3 regions of the Heliomicrobium sulfidophilum genome follow, and region 3 is predicted to be linked to each of the others. Evidence: riboswitches for the same ligand, from Rfam matches in the RefSeq annotation. Region 3 holds a riboswitch; each other region holds the start of a gene.

Region 1 (3,267 bases), 650 kb from region 3:
CTGGCCGACCGCATCGAAGTCCTCCTGACGCCAGAGCATGTCCTCACCCAGCGCCGCAAGGTCATGGATGCCATCGACGGCCTGTTCGGAACCGTCTTCCGACCCGAGTTATCCCCTGCCCTGGCCGAACTGGCTGGGAAAGAGAGTTTTTGGCTCGACCTGGACTCCCCATTCATCGACGAACTGACCCGGCAGGCCGTCGGCTCTGACGAACACACCATCCAACTCCCCTACTGCGAGTTGAAAGGCCTGGCGTCCATCTTCGCCCGCATCATCGACAGCAAGAGCCGCTTCACCCTCCGCCACTCGCGGCTTGTGTCGGCGTCAGCCACATACCTGAGCAAACTGGCCGGCTTCTCTCCCGCTGATATGGCCCGCCTGGAGGTGGCTGGCCTCCTTCACGACATCGGCAAACTGAGCATCCCTGAAGAGATTCTGGAAAAGCCGACCCACCTGACACCGGAGGAGTACCTGATCATCAAACAGCACACCTATCACAGCTACCACATTCTGAATCAGGTTCCCGGCTTTTCGGAAATCGCCCAGTGGGCCGCCTACCACCATGAGCGCCTTGACGGCCGCGGCTACCCCTTTCATATCCCAGGCGAGCAACTCAGCGCCGGCAGCCGGATCGTGGCCGTGGCCGATATCTTCTCCGCCCTCGTGGAAGACCGTCCTTACCGGAAAGGCCTCCCCCAGGAAAAAGTCGAGTCGATCCTGCGCAAGATGGTCCAGGAAAAGGCAATTGACGGGGATCTGGCCGAACTGCTCTGCAGCCATTACGAAGAGTTTGAAGAGTTGAAGCGGACCATGTAACGCCACTGGAAAAGATTGTTTTTTTTAGAACGAATGCAGCCCATTAGAAAAAGCCTGGCGAGAACCAGGCTTTTTTTCATGGGCCGTCGTTATTTCAGGACCTCAATCGGTCCGTCGCCGCGCTTGAGCAGCTTTACCGACGTCTTCTTGGGAACCAGCACCTTGATCATGTGGTTGATGGCCACTTCCGGATCCACCGTCTCCCCGCAGGTGTAGCAGTCGAGGGCGGCGAAGCCCTTCTCGGGATAGGTGTGAATGGAGATGTGGCTCTCAGACAACAGGACCAAGACCGTCGCGCCTTGCGGCTCAAACTGCTGCTTCTGGGACGAGAGAACGGTCGCGCCGGCCGCCTTGGCGGCTTCAATCATCTGTTCCTCCAGGAACCGGGCGTCGTTCAATTTTTTAAAGTCAACGCCCCAAGTGTCAATGGTGACATGTCGTCCGAAAGTGGAGTAATCCATCATTTCGGCCCCCTTCCCAGCAAATTGGATGCCGGGACCTACGTGATTCATCCGGGGGTGGGTCTGACCCGCCCTAACAGGGACGTCGGTCTGTTGAAGCAATCCAAACCCGATTTGGATGAATCCTGGTTCCCACAATGTGTTTATTAATATCATAAATGACGGGCCAGATCAATACTTTTTTTCAAGAGGATTTTATTGCCTGAACCTTGCGACACCCTTGCCCCGCGCGCCCTGACGTGATACGATTGCATATAGATAGTGCTTTCCATAGCTATCTGAAAAATCGAACACAGGTTGACCTTGTTGCAGGCGCCGCCTAGCGGCTGAAAAGGGAATGAGGTGCAAAGCCTCAGCAGCCCCCGCTACTGTAAGGGAAGACGACCCGCCACAGATCCACTGGACTTCGGTCTGGGAAGGAGGCGGGAGCGGATGATGCCCGAGCCAGGAGACCTGCCCGCAGCAAACGAAAGACCCACTTCGGGAGGAAGGGAGGGCTTTATTTTGTTGCCTATGGGGAAATCTCCACCCGGCTCGGACAATCTACCGTCTTATCGAAGGCGATGAAGCAGCTCTAAGGATCGTGCGAACATATGATTGTTGTTTTTATCACTATCTAATCCCCGGCACGGCATCGCCGCTAGTACGGCACGATGAAAAAAGCTGGCCTTTAGATTAGGAAAGCACGAAACCACCCCTACGCAAAAAGGAGTGTCTGCGAATGCATATCATGGAGGGCTATCTGCCCCTTAGCCATGCCGCCGCCTGGACCGCCGCCTCGGCGCCCTTCGTCGTCCACGGCGTGCGCGCCATCGAAAAAACCGTCCGGACCAATCCGGAAGCCAAAATGCTCCTCGGCGTCGCTGGCGCCTTCTCCTTCGTGCTGTCGGCCTTGAAGCTACCCTCGGTCACCGGCAGCTCCTCCCACCCGACCGGAACCGGTCTGGGCGCCGTCCTCTTCGGCCCCACCGTGATGACGGTGCTCGGCTCGATTGTGTTGCTCTTCCAAGCCCTGCTGCTCGCCCACGGCGGGATCACCACCCTGGGCGCGAACGTCTTCTCCATGGGCATCGTGGGCCCCTTCGCCGCCTACGGCGTCTACCGGTTAGGCCAGCGCCTTAACCTTTCCTCTAATCTCTCCATCTTCGCCGCCGCCGCCTTCGGCGATCTGGCCACCTATGTCACCACCACGTTGCAACTCGCCTTGGCTTTCCCCGATACAGCTACCGGAATCATGGGCTCCATCGTCAAATTCGGCTCCGTCTTCCTTATCACGCAAGTCCCCTTGGCCCTGGCAGAGGGACTGTTGACCGTCGTCATCTTCAACGCCCTCTCCAAATACTCCACTGCCGAGTTGTCGGCGCTGAAGATTTTCTCGAAAGAGGTGAAAGCATGAACGGGCTTCGGAACAAGCTTGTCCTGATCACAGCAGCTCTTTTTCTGACGGGTGTTCCCTTGATCATGCATTTTACCGGCGATTTTGCTGGCGCTGATGATCAGGCAGGAGAAATGGTCCAAACGATCGCTCCCGATTACGAACCCTGGTTCGAGTCCCTCTGGGAACCCAGTGAAGAGGCCGAACCGCTTCTCTTCGGCCTGCAAGCCGCCGCCGGCGCCAGCTTCATCGCCTACTACTTCGCGCGCCGCCGCAACAACAGTGGTTCTAACGTCCACACAGGTTCAGGGATGGGCGCCGGCATGGGGCGCAAACCTCTCGGCGACGCCTGACGCACTAAATCATGAGCGCGCCGGCGAACAGCAGACACCGGATAGGCGAACTGACGATGATGGAACGCTGATATCGACTTACCGAAACTTGTTAAACGGGGTCACACATATGCTCTTCACGATCGATCAGTGGGCTTGGGCCAATAAGCTGCGAGACAAATCACCGGCATGGAAAGGACTTGCCGCCCTCACCGGGTTGCTTGTCAGCCTGATAGCGCCCACGCCCTGCCTATCCGGAGCGATCACGGTGCTCTCCGGCGCA
Region 2 (3,267 bases), 2.1 Mb from region 3:
TCTCCTGTTCCTCCAGCGGCAGCAACCGGGGGAGGAAGGCCGGCGCCATCGGCAGCACCGCTGCTTCCGGCATCTGTCATAGCTGGTCCGACGACGGCCGCTGCATCTCCCTGCTCAAGGTCCTCTTCTCCAACGTCTGCTGCTATGATTGCTCCTTCTGCGTCAACCGCGTTTCCAACGACGTCCCCCGGGCCTCCTTCACCCCTGACGAGCTGGCCGACCTGACGATCAACTTTTACCGCCGCAACTACATCGAAGGGCTCTTTCTCAGTTCCGCCATCGAGAAGGGACCGGACCATACGATGGAACAACTGGTGCAGACCGTCCGCAAGTTGCGCACCGAATACCGTTTCAACGGATACATCCACCTCAAAGCGATCCCAGGGGCTGACAGCCGCCTCATCGCCGAGGCGGGCGCCCTCGTCGACCGGATGAGCGTCAACATCGAGCTGCCCACCAGTGAGGGCTTGCGCCGCCTCGCCCCCCAGAAGAAGAAGGAGAACATCCTCCGGCCGATGGGGCAGATCACCGGCGCCATCGCGCAAAACCGGGAGGAGCGGCGGCAGTTTCGCCGGACGCCCGCCTTCGTCCCCGCCGGACAGAGCACCCAATTGATTATCGGGGCCACGCCCGAATCGGACCGGCAGATCTTCACCCTCGCTGAGGGCCTCTACCGCAAATTCCAACTGAAGCGCGTCTACTACTCGGCCTATGTGCCTGTGAGCGGCGACCCGCGCCTGCCGGCTTTGCCGGCGCCGCCGCTCTTGCGCGAACACCGGCTCTACCAGGCCGACTGGCTGCTGCGTTTTTATGACTTTCAAGCCGATGAGATCGTCGACGCCGACAACCCCAACCTGGACCTGGAACTGGACCCAAAGACAGGCTGGGCGCTGCGCCACCTCGGCTTTTTCCCCGTCGAGATCAACCGCGCCGACTACCGCACCCTCCTGCGGGTGCCCGGCATCGGCGTCAAGTCGGCCAAGCGCATCCTCGCCGCCCGGCGGGTAGGGCGGATCCACTTCGAGCACCTGGGCCGGATGGGCGTCGTCATGAAGCGGGCGCGCTACTTCATCACCTGCAACGGCTGCTACTACGGCGAGATCGGACCGGACGCGGCCAGCCTCCGCCAGCGGTTGATCATGCCGGAGCGGGGGATAGCGAAGGGGATGGCTGGCGGGGAACAGTTGACCTTGTTTGGGGAGCCGGCCCCCATCGAGGACCGTTGGTCGGTGGTGACGGGAGACTTATAAGGGAAGGAGTCGGCATACGAAAAAGTAAGCGCCCATGAAGGAATCGTATAGTTCGTCGCGAACATACTAACTCATAAACCGAATAGGTCTGGGAACAGGTCACCTGTCCGATGACAGGTGTGAAAAGGGAAGCCGGTGTGAAACCGGCGCGGTCCCGCCACTGTGAGAGGGAGGCCCCCGTGCCATGTCACTGGCGCTATGCCGGGAAGACGCGATGCGGCCCATGATCTCAAGCCAGGAGACCTGCCTGTTCTAAAACTGCCGGTGTACCTACGCGGATAGGGAGGTGGTCTGCTTTGCCGTTCATGCATTGCTTTGTGGGGATGCGTCACGGCCCAAGAGAACCATAACCTTAGCCGAAAGGCTGAGGTTTTTTGCGTTCGAAGGGCCGAGAAGGCATGTTTTCTGCTTCTTCCTCATAGGAAAGGAATAACAACTGCATCATGCGAACAGGTCGCCTGCCGAAGGGCAGGCGTGAAAAGGGAAGTCCGGTGCAAAACCGGCGCGGTCCCGCCACTGTAAGGGTGTGATGAGGCTCTTCCATGTCACTGGCAGCATGCTGCCGGGAAGACAGAGCCCCAGATGACCCCGAGCCAGGAGACCTGCCTGTTCGTGATCACCGATCGCACCTACGGAGGATAGGGAGGTGATGAATAGGAAAGGCGCATCTCATGGCGCTTGGCCATTTGTTCATCATTTCACCCCCAGTCGATCGGCTGGGGGTTTTTGCATGGCGACACAAAAAAGGAGGACACACCATGTTATACCCTGGCGTCACCACCGGAATCGGAAGTCTGCCTCACGGTGATGTAGAAAGCGCGATGGCGGTCATCCGCCAGTTCTGCCCAGAGATGCCCCATTGGCCCCAACTGCATTCAACGTATGCCGGGGACAGCCTTCTCGCTGCCGCGCTGTCGCCGTTGCAACGGGTAGGGTTGATCACAGGAAAAAGCAACGGCTATCCGGTGATCGACACAAAGTCCGATAGCTTCCCCGACGCCTTGGCCGCTTTTTATGAAGCCTACGAGAATGAGGCGGCCTGTTGGATCCATCTCCATGAAGAGTCTCCCTTTCATATCGACCTGGATAGTTACCTGGCCTTCAAATCCACGATTGCCGATGAACATCACCAGTGGACGGACGTGACCGCTCTCCAAGGTGAGATCCTCGGTCCGCTCACCCTCGCTTTGAATGTGGTTGATGGCAAAGGGCGCGCCGTCATTCATGAGCGTCTCCTCTGGGATGTGCTCTGCAAGAACTGTGCCATGAACGCCGCCTGGCAGGTCAAAGACCTGCGCAGAACCGAGCATCCCGTGCTGTTGATGATCGATGAGCCAGGGATGATCGGATTTGACGATAGTACTCAGGACTCCTTAACCGCCGAAGACCTGCAAAGAGGCTTGCAGGAAATCATCGTGGCCATCAAACGCATGGGTGGCCTGGCCGGCATCCATGTCTGCGGGTCTACCGATGGCGCCATCCTCTTTGCCAGCGGCGCAGATGTCGTCGGATTTGACGCCTATCGTTCCATCGATACCCTTACCGATCATATCCCGGAACTGATCGCTTTTCTCGAACGGGGCGGTTGGCTGGCCTGGGGAATCGTGCCGGTCACCGGCGCTTTTGCCCATGAAAGCGCCCTTTCCCTGACGCGGCGGCTCCACCAGCAGATCGACGAATTGACGCGCTTGGGCGTTCCAGAAGCGCTGCTCCTCCGGCAGACGGCGCTCACCCCGGCTTGCGGCGCGGGAAGTTTATCGGAGGAAGAGGCGGAAGCGATCTATGGACGGTTGCGCGAGGTGTCGACGCTCTGGGGCTGGTATTGATGACACCGCTTTCACCGGCGCCGGGAAGCTGGCTTCCCCTCCTCCCCGGATTGCGCGGCCGCCTCGAAAAAGAGTGCATCCTCATCGCCGCCGATGGGCCCTGGCGCTGTGTCAGTTCCGGCATCCTCGGCGGGGGGATCAGCGAAAGACGGTTTTTCGTCAACCGTCAGGTGCGCAAGGATTATGACGAC
Region 3 (3,267 bases):
GCCATGATGGAAAGTTCTCCGTCGATGGTGCGGTTGAACGCGACGGGAATTCGTCAGGTTGAAGAGGTGTCCCGCCGTCTGAAGCCGGTCCCGATTGTGGTGGCCAGTCATTTTCAGCGCGCTCAGGAGACGGCAGCCATCCTGGCCCGGTCTTGGGACGCAGAAGTGGTGACCCTCGAAAGTCTTGGAGAGATTGTCCTGGCCAAATTTCCAGGAAGAGGTGAGCGTCGAGAGATTCCCTTTTGGATGCTCATCGCCATGACCGCCTGGCGGCACGCCTGGCCTTTCACCGCAGGGGAGGAGACGCTCTTCCAGGCCTTCCGGCGTGCCCGGAACGCTTGGACGCAACTGCTGGAACTGGCGACAGAGCGGGGACCGATCGTCGTCGTTTCCCACCAGGGCTTTCTCCGGATCTTGCTGTGGTACCTCCGGGTGAAGGGGGGATGTCGGGTGCGAAGAAAAGACCTGTCCAATGGCGGGATCTCCATCGTCGAGGTAGATGAGCAGGCTGGACGCGCAACCGGCGCTCAGACATACGATAGGGCAGTGGCGGGATTGACGCAGGCAAACCGTTTGCTCAAACCGCTGGAAGAGAAAGCGATAGATGAAGCTGCTGTAGCGGTAGAAGGCGTCTCCGTAATCGCTGCAAAAAAAGGTTCCTCTGATGTGGCTGTCCTGGCCAGGGAACTGCGATGACTGGTGTTGCGGTGGCTGTAGGCGGTTTTTTGGGCGCGTTGGCTCGCTTTTTTATGGGAACCTGGCTGGCGCCCTTTGCCGAGCAGACAGGGTTCCCCTGGGGCACTTTGACGATCAACTTGTTAGGCTCTTTCGTGCTGGCCTTTTTCTTGACCCTGGTCATGGAAATCGTAACGGTGAAACCGGCTGTTCGGATCGGTTTCTCGACAGGTTTTCTGGGCGCTTTTACGACCTTTTCTACCTTCGCCTTGGAGAGCTTGCGCCTGATCGAAGCAGGTCAAGCGCTATTGGCGGCAGCCTATGTGCTGTCCAGCCTTGTCCTGGGGATGATGATGACCGGCTTCGGGGTGCGTGGGGCCCTCATGTTGAAGGGGAGGCGCGCCACTGCGCTGGAGGTGGATCAATGACGGCGCTGGATCTGCTTTCGATCGGAGCCGGCGGCGCTTTAGGCGCTCTCGCCCGTTATGGCATCGGCCTCGCCGTGTCACAACGGTGCATCTTGGCCTATCCGCCAACTACTTTCTTTATCAATATCGCCGGGGCTTTTTTGCTTGGCTTGTCGGCGGCCCATACAGCCGGCGACCCTAGCGCCCATCTGACCGAAAAATATGCTTTTCAGATCGGCTTTTTAGGCGCCTTCACCACTTTTTCCACATTTACCTTGGAAGCCTACCGGCTGATCGAGGATGGTGAATGGTTTCGTTTCGGTCTTTATGTTGGGGGGAGCGCTGTCGTCGGGTTGATTGCCTGCGCGCTGGGGTATCATGCGATTTAATTTTGACAAGGCGCTCGTGTCCCAGAGAAATTTGTTTGAAACATCTATCTTTACAAGCAACCCCATAAGGATTAAGATAGTAAACGCAATCACGTAACTACATAGGTCGTGTTCACAGGTGCCCGCAAGGGAGAATAGGGAACCGGGTGTGAATCCCGGGCGGTCCCGCCGCTGTATGGGGGAGCCTGCTGCAAGATGCCACTTCGCAAGAGGGAAGGCGCAGCCGGCGAGGAACCCGAGCCAGAAGACCTGCCTGTGAACGGTCAAGGGTCTCTTTCCAGGCAAAGGAGACTCTTTGTGGGATGATGGCAAAGTCCCCAGATCTGCTATGGATCTGGGGACTTTTTTGTTTGCCGGGCAGTCGGTGACAGAAAAAAGGAGGCTGAACGGAGTGGAACTTACCCAGCGTGAAGCGGCCTTGCGGGGTGTGATCACACCCGCTATGGTCGAAGCGGCTGAGCGGGAGCAGATCGAGGCCGAGGTGGTCCGCCGAGGGCTGGCCGATGGAACGATCGTCTTGCCCTATAACCGCAGGAGGGCCGAAGGAAGGCAGGCTGTTGCTTTTGGCAAAGGGTTGCGCACTAAGATCAGCGCGTCCATCGGGCTTCCCCTCGATGGCGGATCAGAGTCGGAAGAGCGCAAGAAGTTAGAGGTTGTGCTGGAAGCGGGGGCCGACGCGGTGTTGGACCTGTCCATCGGTGCAGGTATCGACCGGGTGCGGGAACCGGATGCGCAACTGAGCGATTACCTGTCCCTTTTCCGCCGGCATGTGTTGTCGACCTCTACGAAACCGGTCGGCACCTTGCCCCAGTATGAGGTGTTTGCTTGCCGGCGCGGTGGGAAGCAAGGTGGAATCCTGGCAACCACCGTGGAGGAAATGTTTGAAGCGATGGAGCGTCATGCCGCCGAAGGCGTCGACTTCTTCGGGTTGCACTCGGCGATGACCTTGAAGGCGCTCGAACTGGCTCGCCGGCAGGGGCGCTTGACCCATATGGTCAGTTGGGCCGGCGCTTCGCTGGCCGGCTGGATGCTCCATCATGAGCGGGAAAACCCCTTTTACAGCCATTTTGATCGGGTGCTCGACATTTGCCGGCGCTATGATGTGACCCTCAGCCTGGCCGATGGGCTGAGACCCGGCTCCGGCCATGATTCCCTGGACCGGGCGCAGGTGCAGGAGATGGTGATCCTGGGCGAACAGGTCCGGGCAGCCCGAGACGCCGGCGTGCAGGTGATGGTCAAAGGCCCCGGCCATGCGCCCCTGCACCACTGCCGCACAACCGTGCAGTTACAGAAACAGCTCTGCGAGGGAGCACCCTACTTCATCTTCGGCCCCTTAGCCACCGACGCCGCCCCCGGTTATGACCACATCACCTGCGCCATCGGCGCCGCTCTAGCCGCCTCTGCCGGCGCCGATCTGATCTGCTACGTTACCCCGGCAGAACATGTCCGCTTCCCCACCGTGGAAGATGTCCGCACCGGCGTCATCGCCGCCCGCATCGCTGCCCATGCCGCCGACGTCGCCAAGGGGATCCCCGCCGCCGTCGAACGCGACGCCGCGCTCTCACGAGCCCGAGGAATGCAGAACCGGAAGGCAGAGCGGAAGTTGGCGCTTGATCCTGCCGCTCTAACGTCCACCGGCGGCGCAAGCGCGGCGGAGGACATGGTGATGGAGGAGGGCGTTGGAACGAATGACGCGGAAATAGAGTACATATGCCAAGCCTGCGGCGATGGCTGCTCCCGTCGTGTGCTGGCCGAGTATTTCGGCACTCCCGTAGAGTACTGTTAAGCGTAAAAGA

The links. A riboswitch is a leader RNA that binds a small molecule or an ion and turns the genes downstream of it on or off. The one in region 3 is predicted to bind cobalamin.
Region 1: linked by a shared signal. The riboswitch ahead of AC0CW1_RS09075 (energy-coupling factor ABC transporter permease) and the one ahead of thiC (phosphomethylpyrimidine synthase ThiC) in region 3 are both predicted to bind cobalamin.
Region 2: linked by a shared signal. The riboswitch ahead of AC0CW1_RS15835 (uroporphyrinogen decarboxylase/cobalamine-independent methonine synthase family protein) and the one ahead of thiC (phosphomethylpyrimidine synthase ThiC) in region 3 are both predicted to bind cobalamin.

Annotation. Positions count from the first base shown of each region.
Region 1 covers NZ_JBVTZZ010000005.1:703,796-707,062, forward strand. Annotated here, with positions in the region: gene AC0CW1_RS09065 (HD-GYP domain-containing protein) at 1-816, shown strand, start outside; gene speD (adenosylmethionine decarboxylase) at 906-1,277, opposite strand; cobalamin riboswitch at 1,571-1,752, shown strand; gene AC0CW1_RS09075 (energy-coupling factor ABC transporter permease) at 1,999-2,673, shown strand; gene AC0CW1_RS09080 (energy-coupling factor ABC transporter substrate-binding protein) at 2,670-3,005, shown strand; gene cbiQ (cobalt ECF transporter T component CbiQ) at 3,115-3,267, shown strand, end outside.
Region 2 covers NZ_JBVTZZ010000005.1:2,144,604-2,147,870, forward strand. Annotated here, with positions in the region: gene AC0CW1_RS15830 (putative DNA modification/repair radical SAM protein) at 1-1,250, shown strand, start outside; cobalamin riboswitch at 1,330-1,515, shown strand; cobalamin riboswitch at 1,685-1,874, shown strand; gene AC0CW1_RS15835 (uroporphyrinogen decarboxylase/cobalamine-independent methonine synthase family protein) at 2,009-3,076, shown strand; gene AC0CW1_RS15840 (adenosylcobinamide amidohydrolase) at 3,076-3,267, shown strand, end outside.
Region 3 covers NZ_JBVTZZ010000005.1:52,012-55,278, reverse strand. Annotated here, with positions in the region: gene AC0CW1_RS06045 (histidine phosphatase family protein) at 1-696, shown strand, start outside; gene crcB (fluoride efflux transporter CrcB) at 693-1,103, shown strand; gene AC0CW1_RS06035 (fluoride efflux transporter FluC) at 1,100-1,471, shown strand; cobalamin riboswitch at 1,571-1,742, shown strand; gene thiC (phosphomethylpyrimidine synthase ThiC) at 1,863-3,257, shown strand.